Regions from separate parts of the Paenibacillus sp. UASWS1643 genome, predicted to be linked through region 2. Evidence: riboswitches for the same ligand, from Rfam matches in the RefSeq annotation. Region 2 holds a riboswitch; each other region holds the start of a gene.
What was found. Region 2 has a riboswitch for cyclic di-AMP ahead of FE296_RS10670 (C40 family peptidase). Riboswitches for the same ligand answer to the same signal wherever they lie in the genome.
Positions count from the first base shown of each region.

Region 1: linked by a shared signal. The riboswitch ahead of FE296_RS25185 (3D domain-containing protein) and the one ahead of FE296_RS10670 (C40 family peptidase) in region 2 are both predicted to bind cyclic di-AMP.
Region 3: linked by a shared signal. The riboswitch ahead of FE296_RS02705 (resuscitation-promoting factor) and the one ahead of FE296_RS10670 (C40 family peptidase) in region 2 are both predicted to bind cyclic di-AMP.

Region 1 is NZ_VXKZ01000115.1:120,223-124,437, reverse strand. Features, by position in the region: gene lpdD (prenylated flavin chaperone LpdD) at 1-213, opposite strand, end outside; gene FE296_RS25190 (polysaccharide deacetylase family protein) at 368-1,159, shown strand; gene FE296_RS25185 (3D domain-containing protein) at 1,265-1,936, opposite strand; cyclic di-AMP (ydaO/yuaA leader) riboswitch at 1,939-2,135, opposite strand; gene FE296_RS25180 (amino acid ABC transporter ATP-binding protein) at 2,353-3,075, opposite strand; gene FE296_RS25175 (ABC transporter substrate-binding protein/permease) at 3,062-4,215, opposite strand, start outside.
Region 2 is NZ_VXKZ01000103.1:179,719-183,933, reverse strand. Features, by position in the region: gene FE296_RS10690 (xanthine phosphoribosyltransferase) at 1-181, shown strand, start outside; gene FE296_RS10685 (hypothetical protein) at 279-608, shown strand; gene FE296_RS10680 (hypothetical protein) at 728-946, shown strand; gene FE296_RS10675 (carboxymuconolactone decarboxylase family protein) at 1,092-1,421, shown strand; gene FE296_RS10670 (C40 family peptidase) at 1,493-1,957, opposite strand; cyclic di-AMP (ydaO/yuaA leader) riboswitch at 1,963-2,094, opposite strand; gene pelA (pectate lyase) at 2,523-3,476, shown strand; tRNA gene FE296_RS10660 (tRNA-Leu) at 3,650-3,733, shown strand; gene xynC (glucuronoarabinoxylan endo-1,4-beta-xylanase XynC) at 3,871-4,215, opposite strand, start outside.
Region 3 is NZ_VXKZ01000089.1:49,976-54,190, forward strand. Features, by position in the region: gene rsmA (16S rRNA (adenine(1518)-N(6)/adenine(1519)-N(6))-dimethyltransferase RsmA) at 1-463, opposite strand, end outside; gene rnmV (ribonuclease M5) at 468-1,013, opposite strand; gene FE296_RS02705 (resuscitation-promoting factor) at 1,169-2,353, opposite strand; cyclic di-AMP (ydaO/yuaA leader) riboswitch at 2,627-2,880, opposite strand; gene FE296_RS02710 (TatD family hydrolase) at 3,122-3,892, opposite strand.

The sequences.
Region 1 (4,215 bases), on a different contig from region 2:
CAGCTGCAGGGCAGCCTTTCGGGCAAGCCGCTCACACAACTCTTGTTCCTTATGCCCCGGAATATGTACCGTCGTCCCGCTGACGCGCTCATGATCCACGTAGAACGTGGCTACGGCACCAATATGCGCCTTTCCTCCGGTAACGAGAAAAACCTTATCCTCTCCTGCTTCAATCACCTGTAAACGTATGGATTTCAAATCATATGTACTCATATCCTATCCACCTATCCTTTTCTATATGTTTTATATGGAGGAATTATGGCTGTCATAAGCTAAATCCGCAATGAAACTTCTCACACTACGCATATTTTATGAGACCCCCGGGCATACCAAGGAGAACGTCATTTTGGAAAAGGAGGCCGTTATTATGCGTGTACGCCTCATTATGCTGATGATTATCGTTATTTTTCTCGGGGGATATCATGCTCCAGTTTCATCACGGGATGTTTCAAGCCCGTCAAGTGAATCAGTATCAGGTTCGGATTCTGCGGAAGAAGAACAACTGACATTGGGACAGTTACGTCAAAAATATGCCGATACGTTCAAAACGAATGGTCCTTCAACCAAGAAGGTTGCACTCACTTTTGATGATGTACCTGATCCACGGTTTACTCCACAAGTGCTGGATGTATTGAAGAAATACAATGTCAGAGCTACATTCTTCATCGTGGGTAGTCGTGCTGAGAAACATCCGGATCTGGTGAAACGCATCGTTAAGGAAGGGCATATGGTTGGTAATCACAGCTACAATCATCCTGAATTCAGTAAGCTGTCGATGAATGCCTTTCGCAAACAAATTTTACATACCGGAGATATTATTCGACGTTTGGCGGGATATACACCCAAGATGATTCGGCCACCTTATGGAGACATTAATGAAGAACAGCTGAGATGGGCTGCCAAACAACACTATAGCATTGTGAACTGGAACGTAGACTCCCTGGACTGGAAAGGCCTATCAAAGGAACAGGTGAAAGATAACATCCTGTCTGCCGTAAAACCCGGCTCCATCGTTCTGCAACATGCTGGAGGCGGTGTAGGATCAAACCTGAACGGCACGATTGAGGCTTTGCCTGAAATCATTGAGGAATTGCGAAAGCGCGGATATGAACTCGTCACCTTGGACGAAATGCTGGGATTACCGAAGGCGAAAGAATAGAATAACCGTGTTAGGAAATCATGAAAATATTAAAAGGGTGCTGTTCAATCGCAAGTTAGCGACTGGCAGACACCCTGTTTGAATTCGTTAGATGTAATTTACTTTCTACTTAAGAATATACAGCTCGATATCCTGGAAACCAAATGTGCTTACGGACTGTTTGCTACCCGGGATAAAGATATCAATCCGATGACCCTTGATTGCACCGCCCACATCACGCGCTGTGGCTACAAAAGCCTGCTTTGGCAATCCTGGATGGCTGTGACCAGTTACCAGTACTTTGGTTCCGAGTGGAATTACACTTGGATCAACTGCAATCGTACCCAGTTCAAGGTCATTTCCGAAATAATCGACTGCACCCCAGCCTCCATTTTCAGACGGATCTGCAGAGTAAGCCGTTGCTTTTACGTTCACAGCTTTGCTGTAATCGAATGTTTTACCCCAGGCCTGAACCACTTTGTTATCTGCATTAACGTCCAAGCTTGCTGTGGTAACCGTTTTGGCATGGGTCTTGCTCTCCGTCGCCGCGGCAGCTACATTGTTTGCCTTACCGGGAATCGTAATTTTCAAACCACCATAAATGTTGTAAGGTGAAATGTCGTTGTTTGCTTTAACCAACGTGTTCATTGCTACTCCATATTGTTTTGATAAGGTGTAGAAGGTATCCCCTTCTTTGGCCACATGAACTGAATCGGCGTGAGCCGGAACGGCTTGAATTAGCATTGCTATTGTCAATAATGCTACTGCTGTTTTGGCTATACGTTTCTTGTTAATCATGGTCTTCCTCCCTCATTGTGCCTGCGAAGTTAGTTGTCGGATTCGGATGAGGAGCCCACCCTATAGGTTCTTCATTACATTGGAATCGTTATGTACCCCTAATTCACCCCAAGCAGTGTGCTGTAGATCTCCCCCCTGCACAATCTGCATCGTTACATCCCCCGCACTCCCTGTCCGGAAGTTTCGGCAGAGTTCAATATATCACAACTTTGTAACCTGAACTTGTAGTAATTCTTACCAAATGGTTTTTAGCATGTCATCAACTGTAAGAATACTGGATAATTCAGAAAATTTAGGCGAACCGACTTCTTTATATTTGGTAACAGAAAAGTTACATTTCGAATCTTTAAGTGATTAATGCGCATAAAAAATAGCGTTACCGACTCGAAGTCAGTAACGCTATTTGATCACTTCGTTTAGAGTACTTTCGCAAGAAAATCACGTGTACGTGAATTTTTCGGTGCTCCAAACACCTCATCTGGTGTTCCCTCTTCTACAATAACCCCGCCGTCCATGAACAGGATCCGGTCTCCTACTTCACGTGCAAAACCCATCTCATGCGTTACAATGACCATCGTCATCCCGCCTTCTGCAAGACGTTTCATGACATCCAGCACTTCACCGACCATCTCGGGGTCCAGTGCCGAAGTAGGCTCGTCAAACAGCATCACATGCGGCTGCATGGCCAATGCTCTTGCAATGGCGATCCGCTGCTTCTGTCCACCGGACAGCTGATTCGGGAATGTATCTTTTTTATCGTACAAGCCCACGGTGTTAAGCAAATCAGCAGCAATTTTTTCCGCTTCCTGAGTGGATTGTTTCTTCACTTTAATCGGAGCAATCGTGATGTTTTGCTGTACCGTTTTGTGTGGGAACAGGTTGAAATGCTGGAACACCATGCCCATTTTTTCCCGAGTTGCATTAATGTTGTGCTTCGGATCAGTGATTGACACGCCTTCAAAATCAATCTCACCCGAGGTAGGCTGTTCCAACAGGTTCAGACAACGCAAGAATGTACTTTTACCTGAACCGGAAGGGCCGATGACTACGACGACCTCACCTTTGCCAATCGTCACGTTAATGCCCTTAAGCACATCGTTATTACCATAAGATTTGTGTAATTGTCTAACGTCTATCACTTGCACTCAACTTCCTTTCCAGTCGTCCCAGCAGCTTGGACAAAATGAACGTCATTACAAAGTAGATGGCTGCTGCAATCAAAAATGGACTCAATCCTTGGTACGTAATGTTTTTGACTACACTTGCCTGATACATAATATCCACCATACCGATAACAGAGATAATGGAGGATTCTTTAATGATAGTTATGAATTCATTACCGATCGCTGGTAATACGGCTTTGAAGGCTTGTGGCAATATGATATAACGCATCGCGGCGCCTCTTCCCATACCTAATGAACGCGCTGCCTCCAACTGACCACGATCCACACCTTGGATGCCCGCACGGAAAATCTCCGCCAGATAGGCACCACTATTGATTGAAAGTGTAATGATACCTGCCTGAAGTGCAGTGAAGTTAATGCCAAAGCTCAGGGAAAAACCATAGTAAATAATCATCAATTGTACCAGCATCGGTGTGCCACGGATCACTTCAACGTAAGCAGTACCGATCCAGCGCAAGATTGCAGCGTCATGCAAACGGAACAAACAGATGATCAATCCAATAATTACCCCGAAGATAACCCCAAGTGCAGACAACAGAAGTGTGTATCCTACACCTGTAGCATAGAAACTTTTATATTCCCAGAATACTTGGAAAATATTTTGTGATTTGTTCGCTTTATCCGCCATCAAGAGGCTGGCGTCCGTCACCATCTGATTGATTTTATCTTCACTTTTCAATCGCTCCAGTGTTCCATTTACTGCAGCTAGCAGCTCGGTATTACCTTTGCGAATCCCGATTGCCGCTTCTGCTTGCTCTTCGTCCGGAACAGCAGCAGCAAGTCCAATGATATCGTCCAGATAACCTGCAGCAACGGTATCTTCAACGATTGCCGCGTCAATGCGTTTTGTTTGCAGTTGAAGCACGATATCCGAGATTTTATCAAGCGCAGTAAGCTTCGCTCCTGGAATACCTTGTCCGATTGTTTCCTGAATGGAGCCTTTCTGAACGCCAATTTTCGCATTTTCAAGTTCTGCCATGGTTGGATATTTGTCTTTATCCACATTGCGAACCATAATCACTTGTTTTGATTTATAATAGGTGTCGGAAAAATCGATACTTTTCTTCCGCTCATCCGTCGGCGTCATACCTGAAA
Region 2 (4,215 bases):
TGGCGTCATCAAAATCATTGAGCGTTCCGGTGCGGAACTCGTCGGATTCGGCGTTGTGGTAGAAAAATGTTTCCAGGCAGGGGCACGAACGATTCGTGAACAGGGTATTCCGGTGGAAGCCTTGGTACGCATTCGTTCCCTGAACGATGGGACGGTACAATTTGACGATAACGAAATGTGACATTTTAAAGGAATAGGGCCTATTTTTTGAACTATGCCTTTGCATGGCCGCTAATTTCATTTATAATGGGGTTATGTTAGGGAGAGGAGGCAACACCATGGGGAACCAACCGGCAACAGAACAATTCTTTAATGATAAGCTGGCGGAATCGAAAGTTCATTTTGAACGTGCCCTGGATTGTAAACATACGGAATTCGATGACCTTTATCCCTATATGATTGAACATCCTCAATTTTTCTGGTACAAACGCTATGTTGCCTGGTCAGAATTACTGACGATTGTAGGCTTGTGCGAAGAGTTGTCCTTCTCTTGGAAAGAACAATTTACACCGCATCAAGTGGAGTACCTTGAAGAACGTGTGATGTCCGCCAAAGTGCTTGATTTTTGGTTCGAGAAGAACGACAGCAAAGAGCACGCGCAGCGGTAACTTTCAGTCGGGACATAATTTCGAATGACATGACAGTCCAATACAGTCACGTGAGACCTAAATGACATTTCATTTAGGTCTCTTTTTGTAAATAAATTTGGAATATAGGAGCCATGAAGATGATCAGTGATACAGAACTGGACGCCCTGCGTCTGTCAGGTGAGAAAGTAAGAGTAGTACGGGACGAGCTGGAATCTAACGATGTAACCGGGATTGTTGTTGCCTGGGATGGCGAGCAGGTCCTTATCCGGCGTCAGAATCGACGTGTAGTTAAGCTGGATCGCAGTTACAAATATCAGCTGTTCAGCGAGCCTCGCCAGAGTCCACTTGGTGAGTAGCAATCGCTTATAATTGAGCAGGGACGATGAGCGTTTAAATGTTTGGAATTACCATGATTTCTTGGCATAATTGACTCACTCGGGAGAGAAGATAGGTACAGTGAGGAAGATCTGTAACTATAGCCGAGAGGGTGTGCTACGAGCCATGACATTGATGAATGATAAAGTTCATGCCTACAAGGATCAGATTGGAGCATTAAGCGATGTACTGCCAGGTGTGGTGAAGTCATATCATGAGTTTACCGGAGAATGTTTCCAACCTGGCGTGATTGATGCAAAGACAAAACAGCTAATTGCGCTTGGTATTGGATTGTTTGCCAACAATGAGGTATGTACCTTCTACCATGTAGAAGAAGCCCGTGCCAAGGGAGCAACAGATCAGGAAATTATGGAGACCGTAGCCGTGGCCGGAGCTGTTGGAGGCGGACATGCCCTGTCTCAGGGTGCGATGCGAGTGCAGAAGGCGCTGCATTAAAAGCAATACAACATACTTTTTAAGTACAAAAAAGGCATCCGGTTAATAACCGATGCCTTTTTGTATGTGAATTACATTTTACCTAACATTTTATCATACATAAACTGTCCAGTTACCCGACGTGCTGTTACGTAACGATCATTGAAGTATGGATTCGATAACTTCGTGATGCTTACACCTTTACTGCTGGAGGCATGAGCGAATTGTCCGCCGCCGATATATACACCTGTATGTGAAATGCCTTTGCCCATCGTATTGAAGAACACCAGATCACCTGTGCGAATGTTGCTTTTCGATACAGGCGTACCTGCTTTGGCTTGCTGCTGTGAAGTACGTGGCAATTCAATGCTGTATTTGTTGAAAAGATATCTCATAAAACCAGAACAGTCGAAGCCGGCTACAGTCGTGCCACCCCATTTGTAAGGTATACCTGTCATGTTGTTCACTACGGAGTTGATACTGCTTGCCTCTGTGCTTGTTGCCCCGGATGTAAATAATACAGCTGCTCCAAAAATGGAGATAATCAGTTTTTTCAAAATCAATGTTCTCCCTTCGATGCCTACGGAGTTAGCTAAGGGTTCGGTAGAAGGTTCCCTATATTTCCTATGTATAAGAATAATTCACCCAAATTGGTTCCCCCGTTTTCAAACATGAAACTCGGCAATGAATAATTAAGTTTTTGTAACTATTTGAAACTATATTGCATAAATGCGTAATTGTCAAACCCATTTAAAACCCTTCGTAATACCTCAATGTTAGCGGAATTAAGGTTTTTATATGAAAGAAGGGATCAAGTTTGGGAATCATTCATGACAAAAACGTCATTAATGATTCGTTTAAGACGAATTTGGATAAATAAATAGGTTTGTCATGAGTTAAAAGGACTATCCCGTTATGTAGAATTAGAGAGATTATATTCATTAAGTTGCATATATTGACAAAAATCGATTTTTTGCATATTATCTGATTATCCAATCCACATATTGGATTAAAATTGATTTTATTATGCGATAAATACAAATAAAGGAGGTTTGGGGGCGTATATCATAGGTAAAGTAGAAGTGGAAGATTTATAAAAATGAACATAGGAGAGTGTTGCATTTGAAAGCGAAGAAAATAATTACTTTTGTCCTGGCATGTACGATGGTGTTCTCAGCAGTTGGAATGGCAGTTCTTCCTGTAGGGACGGTATCTGCCGCGGATGCATCGGGTACTACAGCGAGTATTTCTGATATTTTGAAGAACCAGCTGCCGGATGGAGGTTGGAGAAAAGATTATAAACAGACAAGTGGAGAGTGGGCGAAGTCCACGATAGACAACAAGGCTACATACTCAGAAATTAGAAGATTGGCGAAGGAATTTAAAAAGACAAATGATCCGCGATACTCCACAGCTGCAATCAAAGGAATTAACTTTTTGATCAACATGCAGTATTCAAACGGCGGATGGCCACAAGTTTACCAAAGCTCCGGATATCACAAGCACATTACCTACAATGATGATGCCATGATTAATGTAATGATCATGCTGGATGAAGTAGCAGCACGCAAAGGTGATTTCTCGTTTATCGACAGCACACTTGCTAACCGTAGTAAAAATTCAGTTGCCAAAGGTGTGGAGGCGATTTTGAATACACAAGTCGTTTCAGGTGGTAAGCTGACAGCATGGGGACAACAACATGATTCCAGTTCCCTTAAACCAGCGAGCGCAAGAATCTACGAAGTGCCATCGCTGACAGCTGGAGAGAGTGTAACGATTGTTAAATTTCTGAAAACCAGACCTGCTAACGCTAAAATTACCGCATCCATTAAAGGAGCGGAGGCTTGGTTTAACAAGGTGAAAATTACGGGGTACAAATATGAAAGAGCTAATGGAGATAGTAAAATTATCGCTGATTCCAAAGCTGCACCAATTTGGGCACGCTTCTATGAGATAGGAACGGATAGACCAATCTTTATTGGTCGTGACGGGGTAGTTAAATACAAATTAAGTGATATTGATAAAGAAAGAAGAGGCGGTTACGCATGGTATGGCAACTGGCCTTCCAAGCTGTAATTTGCAGTATGCTTCCGTTTTAATGAACCAAGCTATTAATAGTTAAAGGTAAAACCCGAATCGACATGGACGTCTGGTTCGGGTATTATTGTTATTATTTTCAGTGTTGACATGATAGATTCCGCATGATATATTAATTCTTGTCGCCGATATTGATCACGGAGATACAATATGCGGTCGTGGCGGAATTGGCAGACGCGCACGGTTCAGGTCCGTGTGGGCTAACCCCCGTGGAGGTTCGAGTCCTCTCGACCGCATTTAATAAAAAGACTCCTTAAGCTAACGCTTAAGGAGTCTTTTTTTGCATTTTTTGATATAACATTAACTTTAGATTTGAGTACTTAGTGCTTAGCTGCACGTACAGCAAATGTCTTCCATTAGCCATACGGAACGTTTATTGTGCTGCGGTAACATTAACGCTGTCAATATTCGGTCCTTCGGATCCGGTAGTGACCACTTTCAATGTATTGGTGCCCGTGTTCATGGGGACCTGTATTGTTTTTTCAACCCATGTGGACCAGCTTCCCGTAGCCGGAAAGGGCTCGTTGCTAATGACTTTGGTTCCGTTCACAAAAATGTCGAGGTTCCGAGTGCCGCTTTCCAGCGCATAACGAAACTTTACATTTTTGGTGCCTGTAATCGTATTGTTAATGGCGTTCCATTGAATGGCTGAACCAGTCATCGCATTGAAGTTAACATACCCGGAGCCAGTGTAACCAGGGTAGATCGTTTCAATGGT
Region 3 (4,215 bases), on a different contig from region 2:
TGCTGTCTACCGGCAGCTTCTCTTCCAACAGTTTCATCATGATTGGAGTCGTTACATAATAAGGCAGATTAGCCACGACACTGACTTTGTCCACGGATGCAAAATCCGTATTAAACAACTCAGCCAGATCAAGCTTCAGCACGTCCCCATGATGAACACGTACATTCGAATAAGGCTGCATCACTTCTCCCAGGATTGGGATCAAGCGCTGATCAATCTCTACGGCTGTGACAGGACCAGCTACCCGAGCGAGTCGTTCCGTAAGGGCTCCAATACCCGGACCGATCTCCAGTGCACCCTTGGACTCGTCTAAATCGGCTGCATTAACGATTTTGTTCAGTATATTTTGATCGATCAGAAAGTTCTGACCCAGACTTTTCTTAAATGAGAATCCGTGTCTTTGAATAATTTCTTTGGTTCGCTTGGGGGTTGCAATTTCTATCGTCTCTTCCATGTCCTTCATATGCTCACAATCCTTCACGTTCAATTTGCGCTAATGCTGTAGAGAACTCTTCCCGTGTAATCTGAAATACACCGAGACGTTTGTGGAACTGCTTACCGTTACAATATCCGATACCCAGCAGATTGCCCATCTCCATGCGACGTGCAGCAGCCTGCGGATGCACAATAAGTCCTGCCGCGATCAGGTCCTCCCAATCGATCAGGCTAGGAGCGCCTTCGTATGAAGTATGTACGCGTGCCAGAGCATGACGGATCGCCTCCGGTGAGGCATTCTCCACCCCAATATCCCCTTTGCGTGTGGCATCGGCTTCCGGAATGAAAGCATGTTTGCAGCCAGGCACCTTATTCGCAATGATTTTACGAATGCGCTCGCCAGCATGATCCGGATCTGTCAGTACAATGACTCCCCGTCTCTCCTGAGCAAGCGCAATCCGCTTCAGAATGCGTTGGTTGATGGCTGATCCACCTGTTTCTATGGTATCGGCTTCCACGGCCCGACGGATGGCTACCGTATCGTCACGGCCTTCCACCACAATGACTTCTTTTATCATGTTCCATTTCTTCCTTTCTAACGCAAAAAGAAGAGGAATATCCTCTTCTCTGCCAAACGGCGGGGGAGACTAAATTCAGACTCCTCCGCCGCATATTCCGCATGAATCATTCATGCAACTATTTTATAGCATTCCCATTTCAAAGTAAAACGATTTTAGTTCGCTTCCGGCTTCACCGGACCGATCACGTAGACCGTCTTGCCTTTCTTGCGTCCAAAATTCAGGGCATGCTTCACACTGTCATAATACACATCAATTTTGTTGCCTTTAATGGCACCGCCTGTATCTTCCGCACGACGGAATCCCAGACCTTCGATATATACCCACCAGCCAATTGGAATGACTTTGGGATCAACCGCAATGGTGCGTCCTTCCGTTACACGAGTACCGGAAGCTGTTTTAGTTCCAATGCCAGGCTCTTCGGAAGAGTAGGCAGTCATGGATACATTTTTAAGTACTTTGGAGTATTTAAAAGAAGTCCCGGATACGGTAATCACTTTGCTGCCCGAGGCAGATGTTTTCTTCGAGTTCGTTGTTGTAGCCTTTTTGGTTGTTGAAGTCTGAGCTGATACGGTCTGAATCTCTGGTTCTTTCACGACCGGTTTTGCTTTGGTGCCGACAGCAATCACTTTATCTACACGATTATTCGCGACAGATTTGCCGACCATTTTTTTGGAGACCAATTCTCCATCCTGAAATACCTTTTCGATGTGCTGTACAAGTTTGCCTTCTTTGCCGTTCACAACGACACGGTTATCTCCTTTGTACAAGCTAGGGTCAGCCGTTTTAATGACTTTGTAAGCGATCGGATGTTCTACATCCACTGTACGCTTTGTTACGCGCACTACACGAATCTTCATATCCGCTTTGATCGAAGTTCCAAGCGCCGGATATACTTTATCATTACTTTCAACTTGAATACCTGATTTTTGAATTGCATCTTCTACCGATGAATCCGTTGTATACAGAGTCTTGGTGTCTCCGTCTGCCGTAATGTTAACTGGAACGGCCCGCTCAATAACGATTCGGTCTCCATCTGTAATCGCTCCATTCATGGACATGGATACCTTATCGTGAGGGCTGACTGTGATCGACTGCTCCTCCAGCATTTCCTGAAGCATTCCTGTACGAGTCTCTACCACCTGAGCTTTGCCATCAATAACCAGTGAAATTTGTTTCCCGGCCTGACCGTAAACGACTAACAAGATCATGATTGTAAGCGCAATTGAGAAAATCGCGATCAATGCCATTTGACGCATGTTCTCATGCTTCCACCGCAACGCGAAAGACTTACTGGATGATCGTGACTCATGGGTCTCTTCTGGTTGGAATGTGCCCACTTCTCCGTCCTCCTTCATAGCCTCGCCGTCTAAAGTAATGCATGATGTCTTTGACGTGACTATACCAAATTTTCTACAGAACACAGATTGGACCAACATAATCCGGTTCTGCACCATGAATCAATCTTCGCAACATGATGTCATCCTCCTGAATACCTACCGTATGATGACAATATTTCTTTTATTCAAAAACAAAAAAGCCAAAGAAAGAGTGTAAGAGGAACTCTTTCGTGGCTTCCGAATGATTTTGAATATCGGAAATTCATGCACGAGGTTGCCTCTCTTTTTCCGCTTGCGAGGTTAGCTGTCGGGTTCGGGCGAAAGAGAGCCGCCCTATCTTGGGTCACCCGCTCATGGCGGACGCCCTTGAATTCACCCCGAGACCCAAAGAAGAAATCAAATACGGCTTCGCAGTTCCCTTCGCTGCTTTTGGGTCAGCGAACGTTGCGCATCGGCCAAATACACCGATGTTTAAGCCCTATTGGTTCCCCCGCTCTCCGTTAACGGAGACTCAGCGAGACTGATTCATGAAAGTAATGTTGTTTCATCGGAAAGTGTCCCTTTGTTCATCCCCCGAACATCTGTCCAATTTTCCGCACAACAATTCACTGAAAAGATGATATCCTGTTTTGATGCATGTTGTAAAGCGTTGATCAAGTACGTTTTTCTGAATATTTGGTTAAAATATTGTAATATTCTTGATTTATTTGGATCAAAGGGCAAATTACCTCCGCTTACCTGCCTTTTTCGCCCCATTTGCTCGTTTTTTTAACGAATTCCAAATCGTTCCATGGCATTTTTGGTTGTTATTGCAGCAATTTCCTCCACCGAAATGCCTTTAATTTCCGCAGCTGCCTCTGCAACCAGACGTACATGCGCTGTCTCATTTCGCTTTCCACGATAAGGGTGAGGTGTCAAATATGGAGCATCTGTTTCAATGAAAAACCGGTCCATAGGAACCTTTGCCAGCACCTCTTTTGGCTGCTTTGCATTTTTGAATGTGATCGGTCCTCCGAAGGAGAGATGGAAGCCCATATCGAGACAACTTTTGGCTGTTTCCCAGCTGCCCGAGAACGAGTGCATCACACCGCCAACCTCACCCGCTTTCTCTTCACGCAAAATTCTTATGATATCCTCATGTGCATCCCGATTATGGATGACAATCGGCATGTTTACTTCACGCGCCAAAGCAATTTGTTGTCGTAATACGCGATGCTGTATTTCCTTTGGTGAAGTATCCCAGTGATAATCCAAACCAATCTCACCGATCGCAACCACTTTTTCATGCTTGCATAAAGATGCAATCCACTCCAAATCGCCCTCCTGCATTGTGATCGCATCTACGGGATGCCACCCTACAGCTGCATATATAAAGTCATATGTTTCAGCGAGTTTCATTGTGGTTGGAATCGTCTCCCGGTTAAAACCAATGTTGATCATGCGACCAACTCCTGCATCCACAGCACGCTGAATCATGTCCTCGCGGTCCTCGTCGAATTGTGGTGCATCCAGATGTGTATGTGTGTCGAACAGCATCATGTCTGTATCTCCCTTCATGTCGAAATATCGACTATCTTCTTTTTCAAAATCCAATTTGTAAAATTCAATAATTCAATGACTCATACATAAAAGATTTTGGGTATCTGTGTATTACATCATTACGTTTGTTTCTTCACAACTACAATATATAGAAGATATACGGATATTCTGATCTATATATTGCTGATTGTGCTATTTTTGCCTACTTGCATTTACATAATTATGTCGATCTACATATACTCCCCATTAAAGCAGATTACTGTATCATGAAAAATAGCTCTTTTAGAAAGTGTTTTGATATCGAAATTCTTCATCGGATTATA